Regions from separate parts of the Motilimonas thetidivivens genome, predicted to be linked through region 3. Evidence: predicted binding sites of a transcription regulator. Region 3 holds the regulator's gene; each other region holds the start of a gene.
The links. Region 3 encodes LexA, which represses DNA repair genes until DNA is damaged. Its sites were predicted from a motif close to TACTGTATNNNNATACAGTA; they were not measured.
Positions count from the first base shown of each region.

Region 1 (5,356 bases), on a different contig from region 3:
AATGATGTAGTGGCTTATCCTGAATTTCTGCCGGGTTGTGCTGGGAGTCGTATTTTAGAACAAACGGAACGAACCATGCGGGCTTCGGTGAATGTGGCCAAAGCGGGTATTACAAAAACCTTTACCACAGAGAATACCTTGATCCCCGGTGAGCGTATTATCATGCAGTTGGTCGACGGCCCATTTAAGCATTTAACTGGCGGCTGGACCTTTACTCCTCTTGATGACAAAGCCTGTAAGGTGGCGCTGGATTTGGAGTTTGAATTTAGTAGCAAGTTAGTTGAAGTTGCTTTTGGCCGCGTGTTTAATGATTTATGTCATGCCATGGTAAAAGCGTTTAGTGAGCGTGCTAAAGAGGTTTACCGTGTCTGAACTAACGATCAAAGTGGAGGTGGCCTACGCGACGCCCCACAAGCAAAAAATAGTAGCGCTTAATGTGGAAAAAGGGCTGACCATCAAGGAGTGTATTGAACGCTCGCATATTCATCATATCTTTCCGGAAATCGATATCGCCAATGCTAAAGTGGGGATATTTAGTCGCTCGGCAAAGCTCAGTGATGAAGTTCATGATCAAGACAGAATCGAGATTTATCGCCCCTTGATTGCGGATCCGAAAGAGATGCGCAAATTACGTGCACAGCGTGCTAAAGAAGAAGGGCGAGCGGATAAAATTACGGGTGGCCGTGCAAAGGCTAAATAATCGGTAAAGGTTAGTCTGATATTGTATCTGGTTTGGCGTTGAATGGCGCTTTTTAAGTAAGCCATTGGAATTGAGTTCAATACCAATGGCTTTAGATAATTATTGAGTAATATCAATAGGCTTACAGAATTCATCGTCCTTGCTGTCAACACACGGTGCGGTTGATTTATCAGAACTTGAGTTCTTTCTTGAATCAGCTTTGTATTTTTCTACTTTATCACTGAATTTTTCTGCAATGGCATCGTCACCTGAGATACGAGCTAGCTTACCGTTATAAAACACCAGCTCCATTTGTGACTGCTCCGATGGCTCTCCGCCGGGCTTTAAGTAGTAAATGTAGTACCATTTATCACTGTCAAAGCTGTCGACCAACATAGGTGAACCCATCACGTAGGTCACTTGCTCTTTGGTCATTCCCAGAGTGAGTTTATCTACTTGCGATTCCTCAACGAAATTACCTTGTGGCACGTCGATTTGGAAAACAATCATATCGTAGATAGCTGAACAGCCGCTAAGTGATAGCGCTAAGGTAGCTGCAGCGAGAAGGCTCTTTAATCGCATAAATCCATTTCATTAAGGTCAATATCAGCGGCAAATCATACCCAGTATGAGGCTGGATGTAAAAACTTGCCGCGACAAATTTTGTGTTTTTGTGCTAGTTAAAGCAATCTTATGCTGAAATTGACCTCAATTCATTTATTGAATCAGCAATTCTTGGGCATTGGCTAAGGTTTTCTCGGTGATTTCATTACCACCTAATAATCTTGCCAATTCCGTCAATCGTTGCTCTGGCTTGAGGGCCGTCATCGAGGTTTCAGTGCTCGTACCGTCTGTTTCTTTACTCACAAACATTTGCTGATGTCCGTGTCCAGCCACTTGCGGTAAGTGGGTAACACAAAACACTTGGGTGGTTTCCCCCAGTTTTCTGAGCAATTTGCCAACTACGGAAGCGGTTGCACCGCTGATGCCCACATCGACTTCATCAAAGATCATGGTTGGTGTTGAGGCTTTTTGTGAGGTGATGACCTGTAACGCTAAACTGATCCGCGAAAGTTCGCCACCGGATGCGACTTTACCTATGCTTTGTAGTGGCTGACCTGGGTTGGTCGAAACATTGAAGCTGATACTATCAATACCCAGCGCGCTGATTTCGGCATCTTCATCGGTGATGATATCGATGGCAAATACGCCCGATGGCATGCTTAGCTGATGCATGCTTTGGCTGATTTTGTCGCCTAATTCTTCGGCATAGCGTTGGCGGCTTTTGCTGAGTTTTAATGCATCATCCAGATAGCGTTGACGGATGCCTGATAGCTCTTTTTCAAGTTGGCAGATGCGCTCCTCTGAACTTGAAATCGTGCTGAGCTCTTTGGCTAGCTCGAGGTGCTTTTGCGGTAGCTCTTCGGCATTGACTTGATGCTTGCGTGCGAGCTGCATAGCTTGGCTTAAGCGTGTATCTAAGTAGCTAAATTGCTCGGGATCCATTTCCAAGCTTTCGCTGTAGTTGCGCAATTGGCTACTGGCCTCTTCGACTTGAATGATGGCTTCTTGCAGTAGGGTGCATATTTCGGCTAGGGCAGGATCGTTATCTGCTTCACTCTCCACGCGGCTTGCGGCCATTTGCAGTAAACCTAACGCGTTCACTTCATCATTTTCGTAAAGAATGTCGATACCCGCTTGGCATTGCTCCATTAATGAGCCGCAGTTAGCCAGCTTTTTGTGTTCTTGTTCAATCTCTTCAAACTCGCCAGCTTGCAGAGCAAACTCGTCTAACTCTTGAACCTGATATTCAAGGAGTTGTTTTTTAGCTTCGTTCTCGGCTTGTTGCTGTTGTAAGTGGCGCAGTTCTTTATTTAAAAATTGCCAGCCTTGATAGCTGTCTTTCACTTTTCGTAAAAGGGCTTTATGGCCTGCATAGCCGTCCAACAGTTGCATTTGTACTTCGGGGCGTAACAAGGTTTGATGGGCGTGTTGGCCATGAATATGGACTAACTGTTGACCGAGACTTTTTAATTGAGAAAGCGGCACTGGAATGCTGTTGATATAACCGCGTGAGCGACCTTCATGGGTAATGGTGCGGCGTAAAATACAGTCGCCATGTTCGTTGTCTAATTCGTTATCACGTAACCAGCGCTGAGCCGCGGGTATATTGGCTAATGAGAAGCGGGCACTGATTTCAGCTTTTTTGGCACCTGGGCGAACCATGCTGGCATCGGCTCTTTCTCCCAGACACAGGCCTAGGGCATCAATGGCTATGGATTTACCGGCCCCCGTTTCACCTGTGATACTGGTCATGCCTGAGGCTAGTTCAAGTTCTAAAAATTTAACAATCGCAAAATTTGTAATGGTTAGCTGAGTTAACATAGTTACGATCCATGAAGTACACACACTGTATAAAAAAGCAGTATAAACTGTTTTTTTATACAGTAAAGTAACTGTGTGAAATTTTTCGTGTTCGAGATCGCGTAATTATTGTTAAAAGTTTTTCTTTTCCCAGCCTAGTTTTTGTTGCAATACGGCGAAGTAGCTATAGCTGGAGGGGTGAACCAGTTTTAATTTGTGCTTGTGTTTTTGAATGATGACTTCGTCACCCGGCTCAACGTCGAGGATCACGTGACCATCACAACTCACCTGCATTTCGGCTTCATTATGCGAAGCAACCACGAGGCGGACATGAGAGTTTGCATCGAGCACGATAGGGCGGCTGCTTAGGGTATGGGGAAACATAGGAACCAGCGTAATGGCATCAAGATTTGGCGTTAAAATCGGGCCGCCACCTGAGAGCGAATAAGCGGTGGAACCGGTGGGGGTAGATATAATCATGCCATCGGCGCGCTGGTGCAGCATGTAACTGCCGTTAACATACACTTCGAACTCTATCATGTGCGCCACTTTGCCAGGGTGAAGTATGGCTTCGTTGACGGCGGTTTGGCGGCGATGAATTTTGCCTTTACGGATCACTTCGGCTTCGAGTAAAAAGCGGTATTCGGTTTGATAGTTACCAGCTAATACTTCTTCTAAGGGTTGCTCAAAGGCATCGGGATCAAGATCCGTAAGAAAGCCTAAATTGCCTCGATTAACCCCAATTACGGCGACGTCATGCTGGGATAAAATGCGGGCAGCACCCAGCATGTTGCCATCGCCACCGACAACGATGGCAAGATCAACATGATGACCTAATTCGTCCACACTCATGCTTTCTACATCGGCTATGTCTAGCTCCGCGGCCACTAAGGTTTCGATAATGACGCGGTAGTTGCGTTGGCGCAGGTAACTATGCAGCGCTTTTAACGTTTGGTTTGCACCTAAATGGTTTGGCTTACCAATTAAACCTATCGAGTTAAATTTTGCGGTCATAAGGTTATCTTTTCAGTCGCTTAAGCTAGTTAAGTTAAGTAGTTGTTGGTTAATAATGAAAGTGCTTGGCCTATCAAGCAAGGGTTTTCTTAATACTAAGGTTGAAACTGGTGAAGTGATCCCCATAATAAGCTCCAAGTATTTTAGTTAACATCTAAATGGAGTGAACATGAGCAGCGAAGAGAATAAACTGTCGCCGGAACAACAAGCAGAAGTGCAGGCTAGCGAAGTAGAGCAAGTTGATGCGCAAGCGGCAACTCAAGAAGCTGTAGAAGGTGAAGTGCTTTCACCAGAGCAAGCTATAATCGATGAGCTTGAAAAAAAGCTAGCGGTTGCAGAAGCAAAAGTAGCTGAGCAAAAAGATTCGGTTATCCGCGCTGCAGCGGAAGTAGAAAACATTCGTCGTCGCACTGCGCAAGATGTTGAGAAGGCGCACAAGTATGCCCTTGACAAATTTGCCGCTGAGCTTTTGCCTGTGATTGATAACATGGAGCTGGCTTTAAGCCATGCTGATCATGAAAACGAGCAGCTGAAGCCGATGATTGAAGGGGTTGAGTTAACCCTTAAAGCCATGCTTAGCTCGGTAGAAAAGTTTGGTGTTGTGGCTATTGATCCTAAAGATGCCCCTTTTGATCCAGAGAAACACCAAGCCATGAGCATGCAAGAGATCCCAGGCGTGCCTGCTAATACGGTTATCGCTGTGATGCAAAAAGGCTATGAGCTTAATGGCCGCGTGATCCGCCCAGCCATGGTAATGGTATCAAAAGCCGCTGCCGGCTCGGTTGATACAAAAGCGTAATCACTTTCCACTGTGATGATATATACCCAAGACACTTCAAGATGCGGGATTCAGAGGCGCTCATTATGTTTAGTTTGAGGCAAAAAGACGAAGGAATGGCATTCCCTTTCGAGGCTTTTTAACGAAAAAATAAACATAATGAGCGACTCCCAAAGGGCGAGTTTTGTGGGCTGTTATGCTTTGTTGCTGATTTTCAACGTAGAATAACTATGTCTCAAATCAGCGTCGCGCCTAACAGCCTACAAATTCTCGCTCAACAAGCATCTTGAAGTAACTTGGGTATAAAAGCCAATGGCAATGCCGTTGGCTTTTTTGCATTAAGGCCAAACTAAAGTCGCTAATGCAATCTTTTCTCATTTGCAAGCTTAACGGCCCTAGTTTGCGAGTCAGTTAGCTAAAAATCCCTGTCAAAACGGTTATTCCTGCATTTTTTTCGGATTTATTTTCAATTTTTTTTGTTTTTCCCCTTGAAGCCTTTTTTCACAACCCCATATAAGAAG
Region 1 is NZ_JBKFDK010000016.1:86,264-91,619, reverse strand. Features, by position in the region: gene ACK8OT_RS12960 (SRPBCC family protein) at 1-372, shown strand, start outside; gene ACK8OT_RS12955 (RnfH family protein) at 365-700, shown strand; gene ACK8OT_RS12950 (outer membrane protein assembly factor BamE) at 800-1,261, opposite strand; gene recN (DNA repair protein RecN) at 1,397-3,064, opposite strand; gene nadK (NAD(+) kinase) at 3,176-4,057, opposite strand; gene grpE (nucleotide exchange factor GrpE) at 4,227-4,856, shown strand.
Region 1: a site for LexA is predicted at 3,110-3,129, ahead of recN (DNA repair protein RecN). Genes of this name have one in related genera too.

Region 2 (5,356 bases), on a different contig from region 3:
GCTGATCAACCTGCATTGAAATCGGTGGCACGATATTCAGCTCTAAGGTGCTGCGTAACTTGCCTTTACGGTGCTGGCCACTTAATTTAGCCACGCTCAATTGTTGTTGCTGCAAGCTGGCCGCGACAAACACATCTTGAATATCAACATCACGGATCGCCACATTGACTATGGCTAGTTCGAGATCCAGTTCTGTGTCTTGAGCCAACAGCTTATGATCTGCGATGATTTTTAGGTCGTGCAAGTTTAAGGTGAGATCCGATACCTTAATGGGTGGCATGCTGCTCAAAGCAATGTCTGCCGTTAGGTGATTAATCGCGATTTTTTCTATGTTTAGCGACTTAATGCCAAGGGGATCGTGATCTGTGGTTGATGGCGTGGTTTGGCTTGCTTGAGCCGCAGCCGACAAGGCTCCATCCGCGATATGAAATTGGGGATCTTCAACGATAATTTGCTCAATGCTAAACTCACGCGCAAACCAACCCTGAGTGCTGAGTCTTAGCCAAGCTTTAGGGATAATGGCGATGGGCTGAGCTTGGTCGGGTGAGCTTAAGTTTAGCTGCTCAAAGGTGAGTAGGGTGGGCTCGGTGAGATTCCATACAATGTTTTCAACCGCGAGATCATAGCCCCATTGCGTCTTGGCCCAATGCTTGATGTCGTCGCGATAATCATTGGCGTCAAACAGCAATGCAAACAGACTGATGATCACAAAAACGGTCAGCAGCAAGCCTGCGCATAAGCGTATTACTAATCGACCTGTTGGGCTCATTGCTGTTTCCCCTGTTTAATTCGTTATTAGTAGAATAATACTTTGTTTACATGATGTTGTCGTGAATCTCCCCGCTAGGCTGAGGGCTAGCTAACAATTTTTGCTTGCTTTAGGCCTGCGCATAGATTTCTTTTTGTCCCAACCAGCGTTTTACTATGGCCGGGGCTGATTCGGGGTATTGCTCCATAATATGCCTTGCGAGTTGCTGCACTTGTGGGATCATGCCTTGATCTCGGCCAAGATTGGCGATGCGCAGATCGGCTAATCCGGTTTGCTTACTACCCAAGAGTTCACCCGGGCCGCGGATCTCTAAGTCTTTTTGCGCAATATAAAAACCGTCGGTGGACTCGCGCAGTACACCTAAGCGTTTGCTGGCCGTCACCGAGAGGGGATTGTGATATAGCAACACACAATGACTGGCCGTAGCACCGCGACCAACGCGGCCTCGTAACTGATGTAATTGCGCTAAGCCTAGTCGTTCGGGGTTTTCGATGATCATTAGGCTGGCATTAGGCACATCGACACCCACTTCAATGACGGTTGTGGCGACTAATAAATCCAGCTCTCCGGCTTTAAAGTGATCCATCACATACTGCTTTTCGGCGGGTTTCATTCGGCCATGAACTAAGCCTATGCGCAATTCAGGTAGCCGCATTTGTAGATCGTCAGCGGTCACTTCAGCGGCTTGGCATTGCAGTGCTTCTGACTCTTCTATTAAGGTACAAACCCAATAAGCTTGGCGCTGCTCATGATGGCAAGCTTGACGTACTCGCTCAATCACTTGTTCACGGCGCGTATCGGGAATAGCGACGGTGGAGACTGGCGTTCGTCCCGGGGGTAATTCGTCAATAATCGAAGTATCTAAATCGGCATAAGCTGTCATGGCCAAGGTTCGAGGAATGGGGGTCGCGGTCATGATCAATTGATGCGGCGCATAGGGACCAAAAGTGCCTTTTTCACGAAGAGCAAGGCGTTGATGGACGCCAAACCTGTGCTGCTCGTCGACGATCATCAGCGCCAGATTAAAAAATTTAACTTCATCTTGAAACAGTGCGTGAGTGCCCACTATCATTTGGCATTCACCATTGGCAAAGCTAGCTAATTGAGTCTCTCGCTGTTTACCCTTAACCTTGCCCGCCAGCCAACCAACTTGAATACCTAGCGGCTCAAGCCATTGGCTAAATACGCGCGAATGCTGCTCGGCGAGCAATTCTGTCGGTGCCATTAAAGCAACTTGATAACCAGATTCAATCACTTGTAAAGCGGCTAGGGCGGCGACTAAGGTTTTTCCTGAGCCTACATCGCCTTGCACTAGGCGCATCATGGGCACGGCTTTGGCTAAGTCGGTGCTAATTTCGTTTACCACGCGCTGCTGGGCTTGGGTTGGGCTAAAGGGCAGTTCACTGAGTAGCTGTTGCACTAAAGGCCCGGCAACTTTAATCGCAGCGGCTTGGTGTTGATGTGATTTCTGCCTTAATTGCAGCAAACTCAGGTTATGAGCCAATAACTCTTCAACAATTAATCTTTGCTGAGCGGGATGTGCGCCCATATCGAGCAAACTTTGCTCGGCATCAACGGGTGGCTGATGCAAGTAGATTAACGCTTGCTGTAGTGATAACGCGTAATGATTTAACGCGTTAGGCAGCACTTCTTCGATGCCGTGTTGGCAAAGTAGCTCAACCGCTTGTTGAGTTAGGTTGCGAAAGGTATTTTGCTTCAACCCTTCGGTTGTAGGGTAAACGGGGGTAAGTGTGGCCTCACACTCAACTTGATCTGGGGCATCTAATACTTGGTACTCAGGGTGGGTGATTTCATAGCCAAATTTACCACGGCGAAACTCACCGAAGCAGCGCAGCCACTTACCTGTGGCGAGAGCATTTTTTTGGCCGGCATTGAAATGAAAAAAACGTAACGTAACGCTGCCTGTCCCGTCACTGATTTTGCAGGTTAAGGTGCGGCGTTTGCCAAAACTGATTTGGCTGCTTTTAATCTCACCTAAGATCGCGCCGTGCAGCCCGGGTAACATGTCTTGAATTGCATAAATATGGGTGCGATCTTCATAACGTAGCGGTAAATGAAATAGCAAATCTTGCACGTTAGTCAGGCCTAACTTAGTCAGTTTTTCATTTAGTTTGCTGCCCACACCTTTTAATGTTGTCAGCGGTAATTTTTCAAGATTCACAGGCCTAACCCTTAAATACTGTAAATTTAACCAGATGATACAAGAACTCACCACGAATGGTTACCGAAATGCACTATGTTAGCGCTATCAGTTTATTCAATGTGATTTTAATCTGCTTATAGAGTTGCAATAAATACCTCTTGATAGCGTTATCTAGGTCTTGGGTTTGTGTATTTATGTTTTTGAAATTAAATGTTTTATTTTGTATTTTGTCGAAATTAACGAAATCCTGCGTTGACTTAACGTAATTGCAGCATAAAGCCGTGGACGAATTTTGCTCGAGTCTGCTAATCTAGCTACACAGTTTAGGAAATAACTTGTTTCCTCTGAAATTTTCAAATATTTGCGGGTGTAGATGGAACTCTATTTTGAGTTCCAATAAGACAAGTTAGCAGTTGCTAACACGAAAAAGGGAGCTTAATTTGAGCTCCCTTTTTTTGTGCCTTGAATTTGCCTGTTAAGGATTGTTAAGGGACACGCATCGGTTTCCCTTTGCTATCGAGTTATAGCAGTTATTCCGCGCTTAGATTGAGCTTAAACGTTTTCAATTTGGCCATCTCAGTTTCGCTTAAGTTTTGTGGTGTCAGGTGTTTTAAGCTTTGGCTTAATGCTTCCACGGCGGACTGATCAAACTGGGCAAAGCCGCTACTCTTAGTCACCGTTACTTCTACCTCACCTTGTAAGTCATTTTTCACCATCAGCGCAACACTCGCACCAGGGTAGTTGTATCTGGCTTTCCAGTGCTGGTAAAGATTGTGTTGGATGGTTTGCTGGCATTGCGCCAAGCTGTCACAAGTGGTGTTTGCGAAGCTATTTGTGCTTGCGGTTAATCCGACTATCAATAACATCTTGATTAGATTTGTCATGTTTGGCTCCCTCTTGGTTGTTGCCTTTATGTTGGGTTTGGCTTAAGTCCATTAGCTTATGGTTATGGGCTGTAGGCTAGTATTTTTGACTTAGGTGGAATTAGTTCGAAATTTTGATCTCACTAGCAAAGGGTGTTTTTAATGTGCGATCAATATCCTGCTCTATGAGGTTGATCATAGGTCTATTGAGATCATTTTGTTACAACTAGGGTCGAATAAATAATATAACAAGAAAATAAAAAATTAGACGTGATAGCCACTTTTATATGGGTCATCCAACGCTATCACCCCCTATGTTCTTTTTGGTGTTTAAGCACAAATACCAAGGGAATTTACCACTCGATGTAATATCAGGAGATTAAGAGTGTTAGGACTAATCAGAAATTGGATGACAACTAAACCACGCGCTTTGGCGCCGAATCAAATTAGAAAAGTAGCTTCGGAGCAGTACTTAAAGCAAATAGGTATCCAGGCAAATTTAGCGATTCCGCCATTGCCGGATGTAAGCCGATGTGAAATGCGCAGCGTTGAAGAGATCGTATGTCGATTGCAAAGCTTGATGTTGGTGACGGCGCATGCAGAGGATTTACCCCCAGCAGTCATTGACTCGCTTTACTTGAGAGTTGGCCCTAATCAGGCTTTCACTCTACAAGAGCAAATGTTGCTCGCCAACAAAAATATATCCGACAACAAACGACAAGCTTGTTTGTGGCGTTATGAGTCCATTAAGGTACTGCTATGGGCCTTGGGCTATATTAAAGAGTTGGGGGAACCGACTCAATTAGCTGATATAATTGCGCTTTCCCAGTTAATCCAGTGGCAAAATTACGAGGAATTAGTTGCGGGATCTCAGCCTACTACGCCCATCAATATTCTTGACCAAGCCGATAAGTATGTACGCCTCGCAGAATCTTGTTTGCAACAGCCACGTAAAATACCAGCAAGCATTAATCACGCTATAGTCAAAGAGCGCTGCTCTTGCTTATCTTGGCTGATAGGCGAGTCGGATTGGGATGAAGCTTGCTTATAGTGTTGCAACTATTAGTTTGATACCAGTTGTATTTTTTTGATGTGCTTGATTTAATGGCTATTCAATTATCAACAGCTTACAGGGAAGAATCATGAGATCGTTATTGCTCGCGGCAGCGGTACTCTCATCCGGCCAATTAATGGCACAAGATGAAACGGGCACAGAAGTGCCTGCGTTGGAAGAAAGACTTGCAAATGAGCGCAACACCTATGAAAACCCGTTTGTGATGACGCCGCATAAGCCGAATTATATTTTACTTGGTAACTATAATGATAATTTGCCAGAAGATATTTATGCCCAATATGGTGATTTACAGGACACCGAAGTAAAATTTCAACTTAGTTTAAAGATACCGGCTTGGGTGTCTAAGTCGAAAAAACTTGGTTTGTTATTCGCTTATAGCCAAGTATCTCACTGGCAAGCATATAACAAAAAAGAGTCCTCTCCGTTTCGTGAAACCAACTATGAGCCTGAAGTGTTTTTGTCTTGGCGCCCTGATTATGATTTAG
Region 2 is NZ_JBKFDK010000008.1:127,001-132,356, forward strand. Features, by position in the region: gene ACK8OT_RS08470 (YhdP family protein) at 1-769, opposite strand, end outside; gene recG (ATP-dependent DNA helicase RecG) at 879-2,951, opposite strand; gene ACK8OT_RS08480 (TonB C-terminal domain-containing protein) at 3,464-3,817, opposite strand; gene ACK8OT_RS08485 (DUF4272 domain-containing protein) at 4,206-4,847, shown strand; gene ACK8OT_RS08490 (phospholipase A) at 4,939-5,356, shown strand, end outside.
Region 2: a site for LexA is predicted at 2,968-2,987, ahead of recG (ATP-dependent DNA helicase RecG). Genes of this name have one in related genera too.

Region 3 (5,356 bases):
GCTTTGCTGCATGGCTTCAATGGTCATGCCTAACATGCCGGTTTTAGCTGGCAGTAAGCGACCGGTACGGCTGCGACCCCCTTCGGTAAAAAACTCCAGGGAGTAGCCCTTGCTAAACAAATAACTTAAATAGGCTTTAAACACGCTGGCATATAGGGGATTGCCCTTGAAAGTGCGGCGAATAAAAAACGCGCCGCCGCGACGAAAGATAGGCCCAGCGGGGAAGAAATTCAGGTTGACGCCTGCAGCAATGTGCGGTGGTGTCATGCCTTGTTGATAAATCACCGACGAGAGTAGCAAGTAATCCATGTGGCTGCGGTGGCAAGGCAAAAACACAATTTCGTGGCATTTTTGCGCCAAATTTCGCACCGTCTCGGCGTTGTTTACCACTATGCCTTGATAGATTCGATGCCAGATCCAAGTTAATACCTTGTCACCAAAACGCACCATAGGGTAAGAAAAGTCTGACGCGATTTCATTAAGATAGTGGGTGGCTTTTTGTTCTGCCTGCGCCAGTGAAATACCTTGTTCTTGGCTGGCTTTAACTATGGCTTGATGAATTTCATTGGATGCCAATAGAGCGCGGCGCATTTTGTTGCGATCGGGCAATTTTGGCCCTTTGGCCGCCAGTTTCTGCCGTGCAAAATGGGTATAGGCAATTTTTTCTAACTTAGTGGCAAGATTAGGATCATCACCATAATCACGATTTAACCGCTGCAGCGAAATCGGCTTGCTAAAACGGATCAAGTTGTCGCGGCCGCGAAACAAAATAGTGAAGGCCTTATTAATCCAATTGGGTGAGCTGGCTTTCAGAATTGAAAACCACGGCTTATGGCCTTCGTAACCGGGCGCGCGACCCCAAAATAAGGTGACGGGCACCAGTTGTACGTCTATCTCACTGTCACCTTGGTGCAAATTAAGCAGGGTTTTAAATTGGTCTTGGTAAGCTTTGCGCGGGGTGCTTGAAAACAGCTGTTTGGGCATATTCAAACAGACATAGCGGGTAATGGTTTGGCCATTAATGGTCATCGGGGTGAGTGGGTCGGGCAGGCCCAAATCACGACACGCTCGCTGCAGTGTGAGCAAATCACTGGACGATAAAGTTTTTAATGCATAAACAATAGGTTTGTCCAAGTCTAAATGCAGATCCGCTTGGGGGCTCGCTGGCACGGTTTTACTGCTAACGAGATGGTTTAAGAAAAAACCTTGCAAAAAATTCATTATTTCCTATAACCTCTTGTTTTGCTTATCATCAATTATATCCTTCCTAATTGAAGTTGCAGCTGTGTTGGCTCGGTTTGCTCACTGGAACACCAGTCCTACCCCATCACATCGTTCATCTATACTTATGGGGATTTTCTCTCATGCCTCCTACCTGCCTTTCAAGTAGTTAAGGTATAGATTGCACCATGCTGTCGTCAGCTTGTCATATCACCGCTTCAAGCTACTGCATTCAATGGCGCTAAAATACACTAAAAATAGTGGGAATTTGTGAATAAAAGGACATAAAAATGGAAAAAAACACAGGGATAAAGCGGATTGTGATGGCGGCCATGTATTCCATGCAGGGCTTTCGTCATGCTTTCACCCATGAAGCCGCGTTTCGTCAAGAGCTGTTGCTGGCCGCTATTTTTATTCCACTGGCTTGCTGGCTTGATGTCGAGCAAGTTGAACGGATCTTAATGATCGCCTGTCTGCTTATTGTGATTATTGTTGAGCTGCTGAACTCGGCCGTGGAAGCCGTGGTTGACCGAGTCGGCTTAGAAAAACATGAACTAGCAGGGCGCGCCAAGGATTTAGGGTCTGCGGCTGTATTTGTTGCCTTAACCTTAACGGTTTATGTCTGGGCTGATATTTTACTGTTTTAAGTAACTCACTTGATTGGTGATTAGCCTTTGGATTTTGCTTATTTTATCAAGGTAATCCCTTGCTTAGCTTAGGCTCACTGTATATACTCACAGTTAACTGTATATAAAAACAGGCAAAAACCATGAAGCCATTAACACCGCGCCAAGCAGAAATTCTTGAACTGATAAAAGAAAACATCGCCGCCACGGGCCTTCCGCCAACGCGAGCCGAAATCGCCAAACAACTTGGCTTTAAAAGTGCTAACTCAGCCGAAGAGCATTTAAAGGCGCTGGCCAAAAAAGGCGCCATTGAAATGATGCCGGGCACTTCCCGAGGTATCCGTCTTGTTGAAGTTGAAGAAGCCGCTAACGAAGAAGAAGGTCTACCTCTAATTGGTCGTGTGGCCGCTGGTGAGCCCATTCTTGCGCAAGAGCACGTCGAGTGTAATTACAAGGTTGACCCGAATTTGTTTCACCCTAGTGCCGACTTTTTACTACGAGTTAGCGGCATGAGCATGAAAGATATCGGTATTATGGACGGCGATTTACTGGCGGTGCATAAAACCAAAGATGTTCACAATGGCCAAGTGATCGTGGCCCGAGTGGAAGATGAAGTAACCGTTAAACGCTTCCAACGTGATGGCCGCCAAGTGTTACTGCACCCAGAGAATGAAGAATTCAATACCATTAAAGTAGACTTAGCCAACGAGCACTTCGATGTTGAAGGCATCGCGGTAGGCGTTATTCGCAACGCCGATTGGATGTAATTGCCAAGTCGCGCTAACTAAATCTCAGAAAGACCGCCGAAGTTGGCGGTTTTTTGTTTTAGGACTGAGTTTGCTCTGAGAATGGGCCATGTTCGAGCAGAGAACCGTGCACCTACGATTGCAGAGGCTTTAAGACCGGAGCTCGCTCCGGAAATAAATGGCGCATACATGCCCAAGGATTAAATTGTATTTTGCTAGAGAGCTTAACCCTCTGGCGGCACATATTGCGCGATGTAATGAGGCAGTGACTTTTCTGGCCCGGTGCTAAAGTGATCCGGTAGCAGTGATAGGTGCTGGATCCTATCAATGCGAAAATGCCGATAGGCGTTTCTTAGCTCGCACCAAGCAATTAAGGTCCATACCTTACCCCAAAATATTTGCCCAAGCGGCTGTAACACGCGTGAGGTTAATGCGCCGTCTTCGGCTGTGTAGTCAATGCAGATTTTCTGCATGGCATCGGTGGCGTGGCGCAATTGCTGGCTATGAGCCGCGGTTTTAGACTGGATGTGATAATCCGGCACTAAAATCGGAAAGCTTTCCAATTGCCGCTTTAAGTGATCGGGCAACACAGACAAGATCTTATGTGAGGCGGTATTGGTGGCGCTGGCTAATTCGGGGTCGGACCAAGCCCTGACCATTCTCATGCCTAACTCTAGGGCAACCATTTCTTGCTCGTTAAACATCAAGGGGGGTAAGTGTGAGCCTGCTTGTAACAAATAACCGACACCCGCTTCACCCGCAATCGGTACGCCGGATAAGATCAACGACTGAATATCACGATAAATGGTGCGCTCGCTGACTTCCATGGCCTGGGCTAGCTGCGCGGCGGTGACGGCATATCGCTTACTGCGTAGCAATGTTAACAGGGCAAACAAGCGCTCTGATTTACTCACTGATTATCCTTATCACGGGCCAAATCAAGGTTGACCAAGCCCGTGCTTGATTGAGTTAATTACGCCGCATCGCAGGATGAAAAATGCACTTCTTGGTGCTGCATCACCACTGATTCTTTATCTATCAGGGCAATTAAGGCTTGGCAATCGGCACAGCCCATAAAGGCGTCGCTAGCGGCTTTTGCTGTCTCCATCGATTGCCAATAAACAATATCCGTCCATGTTTGCGACGCTTCATTATAACTAAGGGAGCGGTATTGAAAACCGTCCAAGCCAGCTATAAAAGCATGACTTTGTTTGGTGGCGGCAAGTAAATCTTGCTCGGTGACGCCTGCTGCCAATTTAAAGTTGACCATTTCAATAACTGTGTTCATCTTGTTTCCTTTAGGTTTGTGTTATCAACGAGATAAGCATAGGAGCTGCGAGTGTCAGACTGTGTCAGTAGGGTTTTATTTGGCGGGTAAATTTTATCATGTCGGAAATATTCAATACCGGATTCAAGCCGCTTGTTATTGTGCCTTAGAATCATAAAGGAAGGAGATAAAGCATGACATCACGAGCCAATTATATGAGCCTAGCGGCACCTGCGATGGACATTTTGATGGCGCAAGAGCGGTATTTACGCGAGCAATTTAGTGGCTCTGATACTCTAAGCCTGACAGTATGGGAGTTAGTTAAACTGTGTGTTTCGCAACTCAACCAATGTGCTTTTTGCATTGATATGCACAGTAAGGAAGCGTTGGCGCAAGGTGAAACGGTTGAGCGTATTTTAGGTTTAAATGCGTGGCGAGATATGCCATGGTACAGTGAAGTAGAAACAACCGCATTGGCACTTGCCGAGCATTTAAGTCTAGGTAAGGTTGTAGATCAGCAAACATACGACCAGACCCGTGACGTGTTAGGTGAGCAAGGCTTGGTTGACTTAACCATTGCCATTAATGCGATTAATAGCTGGAATCGCATCGTCAAAACCTTTAAACCTGAGGTAGGTAGCTATAAACCATAACAATACACCAGGCCCCGCGCTTAATTTTTTGCTGTCCCAGCCTAAAGGGCAGCTAGCGCCGCTGCTGCAAGGCATATGGTCAGCCAGTGTTTGCTCAGCGCAAGCAGAGCCAGTCTCGCGTGCGCTTTATTCGGATGCGGGCAGCGGTGTGTTATTTCATTTGACGGGAGAGGTCAGTATTGGCGACCATAAACTGCCTCATGGCGTGATTGCATTGCCCATTAGCAAGGTATCACAGCGCGTCACCTTGATGCCGGGTGCACAACTGGCTGGCTTGCGTTTTCATCCTGCTATTAGCTACGGCGTATTTGGCCAGCATGTTCATGCGCCTAGCCTGTTAACAGGCAGCATGGGGCGATTAGATAATCTCGACGGCCTATTTCAAGCAGTTAAAAAACAGTCAAGTCATCAGGACCGAATTAATGAAATAACCCATTGGGCAGAGCAAATGCTGCAACACAGCCAAATCTTGCCCCATTCGTTATCGCAAGCGTTAGCAGAAGTTGATTTACACGCTTCGCAGGCCGAGCTTAATGAGCACATACCATTAAGTCAGCGCCAAATTGAGCGTTTGTTTAAGCGCTGGCTGCAAATATCACCGAAGCAATATCAGCGAATTAGGCGAGTAAAGCAGGCCATCGAATATTTACGCGCCCATCGCGAAGTGTGCCTAGCCGATGTATCCCAACAATTTGGCTTTAGTGATCAGGCCCATATGACGCGCGAGTTTCGCGCTATTGCAGCGACCACGCCAGCCAAAGTCTAATTCAACAGCAAATCAATCAAGGGATAAGCGGATTCTCATCCCTCGCGGGCAAACGCACTAACGTGAGCGGTTGGGGC
Region 3 is NZ_JBKFDK010000029.1:9,103-14,458, reverse strand. Features, by position in the region: gene plsB (glycerol-3-phosphate 1-O-acyltransferase PlsB) at 1-1,221, opposite strand, end outside; gene ACK8OT_RS17405 (diacylglycerol kinase) at 1,512-1,868, shown strand; gene lexA (transcriptional repressor LexA) at 1,991-2,614, shown strand; gene ACK8OT_RS17395 (helix-turn-helix transcriptional regulator) at 2,818-3,507, opposite strand; gene ACK8OT_RS17390 (hypothetical protein) at 3,567-3,881, opposite strand; gene ACK8OT_RS17385 (carboxymuconolactone decarboxylase family protein) at 4,055-4,513, shown strand; gene ACK8OT_RS17380 (AraC family transcriptional regulator) at 4,542-5,279, shown strand.

Region 4 (5,356 bases), on a different contig from region 3:
GATGGAGAAGTCCAAAGAGCTGGGCATGAAAACCTTCGATATGGCGCTGTTTGATTTAACCCTTGAAGGCCGAATCACCGAAGAAGAAGCGATTAAATTCTCTGATTCACCGAATAACCTACGGCTGCGCTTTAAATTGCATCATAAAGGCCAAGGTGAAGAAACGTTAGAGCAAGAGCAAGATGGAACGACGATGAAAACGTCATCGGGATTATCACTCAGTCTGGAGCCAATGGACGATCCGGATGAGCCCGAATAAGTCAGCATAATCGGCCGCGAGCCAACAGAAATGGCGCTTGCTGTTGGTTCGCGGCTTGCGTAATTACCACATTAAATCATCTGGAATTTCATAACCCGCGTAAGGGTCTTCTTCTTCAATTTCGGTTTGGGTGGCAGCGGTTTTTTCATGTAGTAGCACGACCGCGTTGGCATCTATGCTGTCCAGGCGTTGTGCGACTTGGTCTAGTACTACGTAAAAGCGCTCATCTAAGGTGACGACCGCTAATAGACCTTTGACTAAATCCTGTTGGATTTTGGCTGTCACCCACAGGGATTTGATGACTTTGTCATAGGTGAACTTGTATTCAACGTCGCCTTCAATATCTTTAATTGCGTTGCGTAAAATGATTTGTTTGACGCGATCTTGGCGCTCTTTTTCAGCGGCGGCGGCTTTACGGGCTTCATTTAATGCCTCGTCTTTTTGCTTTTGCGCTGCTGCAGCTTGCTCTAATTCAAGTTGCAACTCGGTTTTTTCAACCGTGCCTTTTTTCTTTTTCTGTTTTTGTTTTTTGCGCTTTTCAGATTGTGCACTGCGCGCGGCTTGCTTGGAAACTAACCCTGACTTGAGTAGCTGATCGGCTAATGATGACATAACAATAACATTCCAATTTGAATCATACTGGCCACATTTTACCTAGTTTAGTTAAAAACGCGACCGCAAATCGTAGCTGGGCGGTTTAGCAGCGGATCTGCGGGATATCAGACCAACGGGTTGTATACTGCGGCGATAAAAAGGCTCGTCGCATGGCCCAAGGTTTGCTGATGCCTTCGCCGGCCAGTTGCATTACCTGACCAAAGCGTTGATTGATTTGATCCATACAGCGCATTAACGCGGGGTTGGCCCGTTCAACACAAAACAAATCCAGCTGCTGTTGCTGCTCATCAATTAGCTCTAACAAACCGACCCCGACTCGATAATAAGGCACCTGCGGTTGATACAGTTTATCCAGCTGTGCGCTCAGGGCTTTGGCGATGACCGCGCTGTCATTTGTGCCTTGGGCGAAGGTATGAAATAGCTTAAATGACATAGGGTTAGCATCAAAGGGAGAGGTTGCCGCAAAGGCCATCATATAGCGGCATAAGCTGCCTTGCTGGCGTGCTTTTTTGGCTGCAATCGCGCCGTGTTGCACCAGTGCTTGATTAAGACTGGTGCGATCCGTTACCCGTTCACCAAAACTTCGGGTGGAGAAAATTTGTTGTTTATTCGCCCTGACTTGATCCCAACTTTTAACCGCTTCGCCTTTGAGCTCGCGCACCGTATTCGCCAGCTCTATATTCACTTGTGCCTTGGCTATCTCGGGCTTCATGTTCGCTAGCTCTAAGCCATTATTTATGTGTAATAGCGGTAGTTTTTTGGCTAATCGCCGACCTATCCCCCAGATATTTTCAAGCTCCATTTGCCTTAAAATAGCTTGGCGCTGTTGGTCATTATGAATAACACAAACCCCTTGATAGCCAGCTAGCTTTTTCGCCGCGTGATTGGCCGCTTTGGCTAAGGTTAGAGTATTGGCAATGCCGACGCTCACAGGTAATCGTAGCTGAGTCCAGATACAGCGGCGAATAGCGTGGCCAAGTTGTTCAAAATTGGGCCACAAAGGCGCCATGCCTGTTAAATCAAGAAACACTTCGTCGATGCTGTAAACATGCATATTGCTGCAAAACTGCGCCAAAGTTTGGCTAAAGCGAGCGGATAAGTCGGCATAGAGTTCATAATTGCTGGAGCGCACGGCTACCTGATGCTGCTGACAGCGATCTTTAACCTTAAAATATGGGGCAAAGCGGGGGATATTTAGGGCTTTGGCGCGGCTATTCATGGCGCAAACACAGCCATCGTTATTGGTTAACACTATCACAGGGCGACGTCGCAATGACAAATCAAACACCGCTTCGGCGGCGGCGTAAAAACCGTTAATATCAACTAAGGCAAACATCGCTTAATCCAGCAGTAAGTGGCTAGGCTTGTGCAAACGAACCGAGCGGGTGACGACGCCTTCAATGGAGAATTCATCATGCTCGGTAATGGTTACGGGCACTTCTTCATCATTGCCAGAAAGTAGCATTCGCTTGTTAAGATCAAGGATTTTACAGACAAAATTACCGTTATAGTTGGCCACGATAACATCAAGATGGCTATAGCGGTAAGCGCGATCCACAATCAGAATATCATTGTCCATGATGCCGACATTGCGCATACTGTCGCCGCAAGCGCGGCCAATGAAGGTGGCATTAGGATGTTCAATCAAAAGCTCATCTAAGCTTAATCTTTGTTCGGTATAGGTAGCCGCAGGAGATTCAAACCCCGTGATCCCACAGGCCACTTTGATTGGGATGATACGCATTGATATTAAACCTGTATAAATATACAGTAAATAGTAGCAGTGTTCAGGAATTGAGACAATCTCTGTTTTTGCGCGCGGTATGGGTTGAGAAGAAAACACAATTGGGTCAAACGTTATTTAAGATACATGACACACATATAAAATTATGCCATCATGCTTATTTGGGTTTAATGGATGACACTTTTAAACCCTGCGCTTGCTAAACATCTAACTTGCCAATTTAAATAAACGAAAACAAAGCGTTAAGCAAACAAGCGGGGACTGTGATGGGTAAGCTTTGTGAGCATCTCGGGTTGCCAAGGCTTGCTCAAATCCCACAAAAATAGACCAACAAACTAGCTCAATATGCATGGAGCTTGTTAGAATGGCGTGGCCCATAGTCATTAGTTAATAAGCGACAGTCAGCGATGAAGATTACCCTGGTAAATGTCCCTGGTTACACCAATGCCGGTCCAGAGCACTGGCAAACTTACATAGAAAAGAAATTTCAACATACCTTAAGGGTTCAGCAGCAGGATTGGCTTTCACCTGTGCGTGAAACTTGGATCCAAGGCTTAGAAAACACCTTAGCGCAAGTATCAGGTAAGGTGATATTGGTCGGCCACAGCTGCGGTGCCAATACCATAGTGCAATGGGCGCAGCAGTATCAAAATCCGAATGTAATAGGGGCTTTATTAGTGGCTCCCGCTGATATTGATAGCGATGCCGCCGTCAAAGCCATTCAAGTTCAGCGTCCTCAAGCCAAGCAAAAGCTCTGGTTTCCGTCTATTTTGGCTTACAGTGATAACGATGGCCATGCGCGAGCCGAAGTCAGTGAACATTTTGCGCAGTGTTGGGGTAGTGAGCTTGCCTTTTTTAAAGGGGCAGATCATTTTCATACCGAGGCAGGATTTGGTGATTGGCCAGCCGGTGATGCGCTAATTGAAAAGCTGGCTGGGCAACCCTTAGCGCGAAATCGTTAATCAGTACACGTTAAAGAAGAGCTGAGCAGTTAGCTTAGTCTAGCGTGAAATAATTTGTTGAGTGCTTGGCGTAAACCTTCAATCTGAATCGGCTTAGTTAAGAAATCGTCAAATAGGGCTTTTTCTTCATTACGGCAAAAAACATCGGCTGTTAGCGCGACAATCTTACTCGAGTAATTGTCTTGTTTCAGCTGCTTAGTGGCTTCAAGGCCACTGATGCCCGGCAAATTAATATCCATTAAAATCAAATCATACTGGTGCTGAAGCACTTGGTTTAAACAAGCCTCACCAGTATCAACTGTGTCATGACTGACACCAATATTATCCAGTAATGCTTGCAGTACGATTTGGTTTACCTTGTTGTCTTCAACAATTAACACCCGTAGATCGCAGGGCAATTTACCTTGATATTGAGCAATGGCGGGTTGTTCAGGTGATTCAATCAGCGTCAGCGGTAAGCAAACACGAAAGGTGCTGCCATGGCCTAATTCACTGATTAAACTAATATTGCCGCCCATTAATTCAACTAATCCTTTGGTGATGGATAAGCCAAGACCAGTGCCTTCTTGCTCTGATTTATGTTTACCCACTTGTACATACTTATCAAATAAACAAGCTTGATCGGCCTGACTAATACCCACACCTTGATCTTTGATTTCGATGATTAAGTCACTGTTAATGAGATGATAGTTCACAAAAATGTGGCGATGTTCGGGAGTGAACTTGATAGCATTATTAAGTAGGTTTGAAAAAATCTGCGACAGTTTAGTTGCATCCATCATAGCCATGGTTGGCTCGGGTAAACCATTGCTGGATTCAATTATCACGCCTTTTTGCTGTGCTTTGATATTGAGTAAGGCGGTGTTTTTATCAAGCACTTCAACTAAATTGATTGGCGAGGGCTCAAGCTCCATGTTACCGGATTCAATTTTGCCTAAATCGAGCACCGAATTGATAATGCCTAATAAGCGATCACCGCTAAAGGCGATTTGTTGAATGTAGTCTTTTGCCTGTTGGTCAATATCGCACAAGGATTTATGTTGCAGCAGTAAATCTGACAAGCCAATGATTGCATTTAATGGCGTGCGAATTTCATGGGAGACATTCGAAAGGAATTGGGTTTTAAAGCTGTTTGCTAGCTCGAGTTTTTTATTTTGAATTCGTAGCTCAAGCTGAGAAATAACTTCACGCGCTAAAATAGCCAAAGCATGACGCTGTTGCTTAGTGAGCTTTTTTGGCTGCTCACTGATAACACAAAGCGTACCAATATTATGGCCAGATGGTGTTTTTAGTGGCATACCGGCATAAAAACGGATATCAGGTGCGCTTGTCACCAGTGGATTATCAAAGAAGCGTTCATCTTCTAATGCATTGGGCACTTCGAATAATTCATCTTGTAAAATAGCATGAGAGCAAAAAGCAATTTCACGACTCGTTTGCTGAGCATCTAAACCCACTTTAGATTTAAACCATTGTCTATCTGGGTCCACTAAACTAATGAGACAAATCGGCGTTTCGCAAATCTGCGATGCTAACTCGGTTAAATCATCAAATACACGCTCAGCGTCGGTATCAAGCACATCATATTGATAGAGGGCTTGTAAGCGTTCAAGTTCATTATCGGGTAATTTAGCTGGCTTCATAGTCTTAGGATTTTAAGTGGCATACGGATAGTGTAGCCAAGATTATGAAGAGCGTAAAAAAACAAGGCCAACCAAGCAGTTATTGTGTAGTCACTTTAACGTTGGATCAGTTTTACTGATTTTGATGAGTTTA
Region 4 is NZ_JBKFDK010000003.1:77,285-82,640, forward strand. Features, by position in the region: gene ACK8OT_RS03550 (PilT/PilU family type 4a pilus ATPase) at 1-259, shown strand, start outside; gene ACK8OT_RS03555 (DUF2058 domain-containing protein) at 323-871, opposite strand; gene ACK8OT_RS03560 (Y-family DNA polymerase) at 957-2,210, opposite strand; gene umuD (translesion error-prone DNA polymerase V autoproteolytic subunit) at 2,214-2,618, opposite strand; gene ACK8OT_RS03570 (RBBP9/YdeN family alpha/beta hydrolase) at 3,026-3,580, shown strand; gene ACK8OT_RS03575 (GAF domain-containing hybrid sensor histidine kinase/response regulator) at 3,610-5,223, opposite strand.
Region 4: a site for LexA is predicted at 2,628-2,647, ahead of umuD (translesion error-prone DNA polymerase V autoproteolytic subunit). Genes of this name have one in related genera too.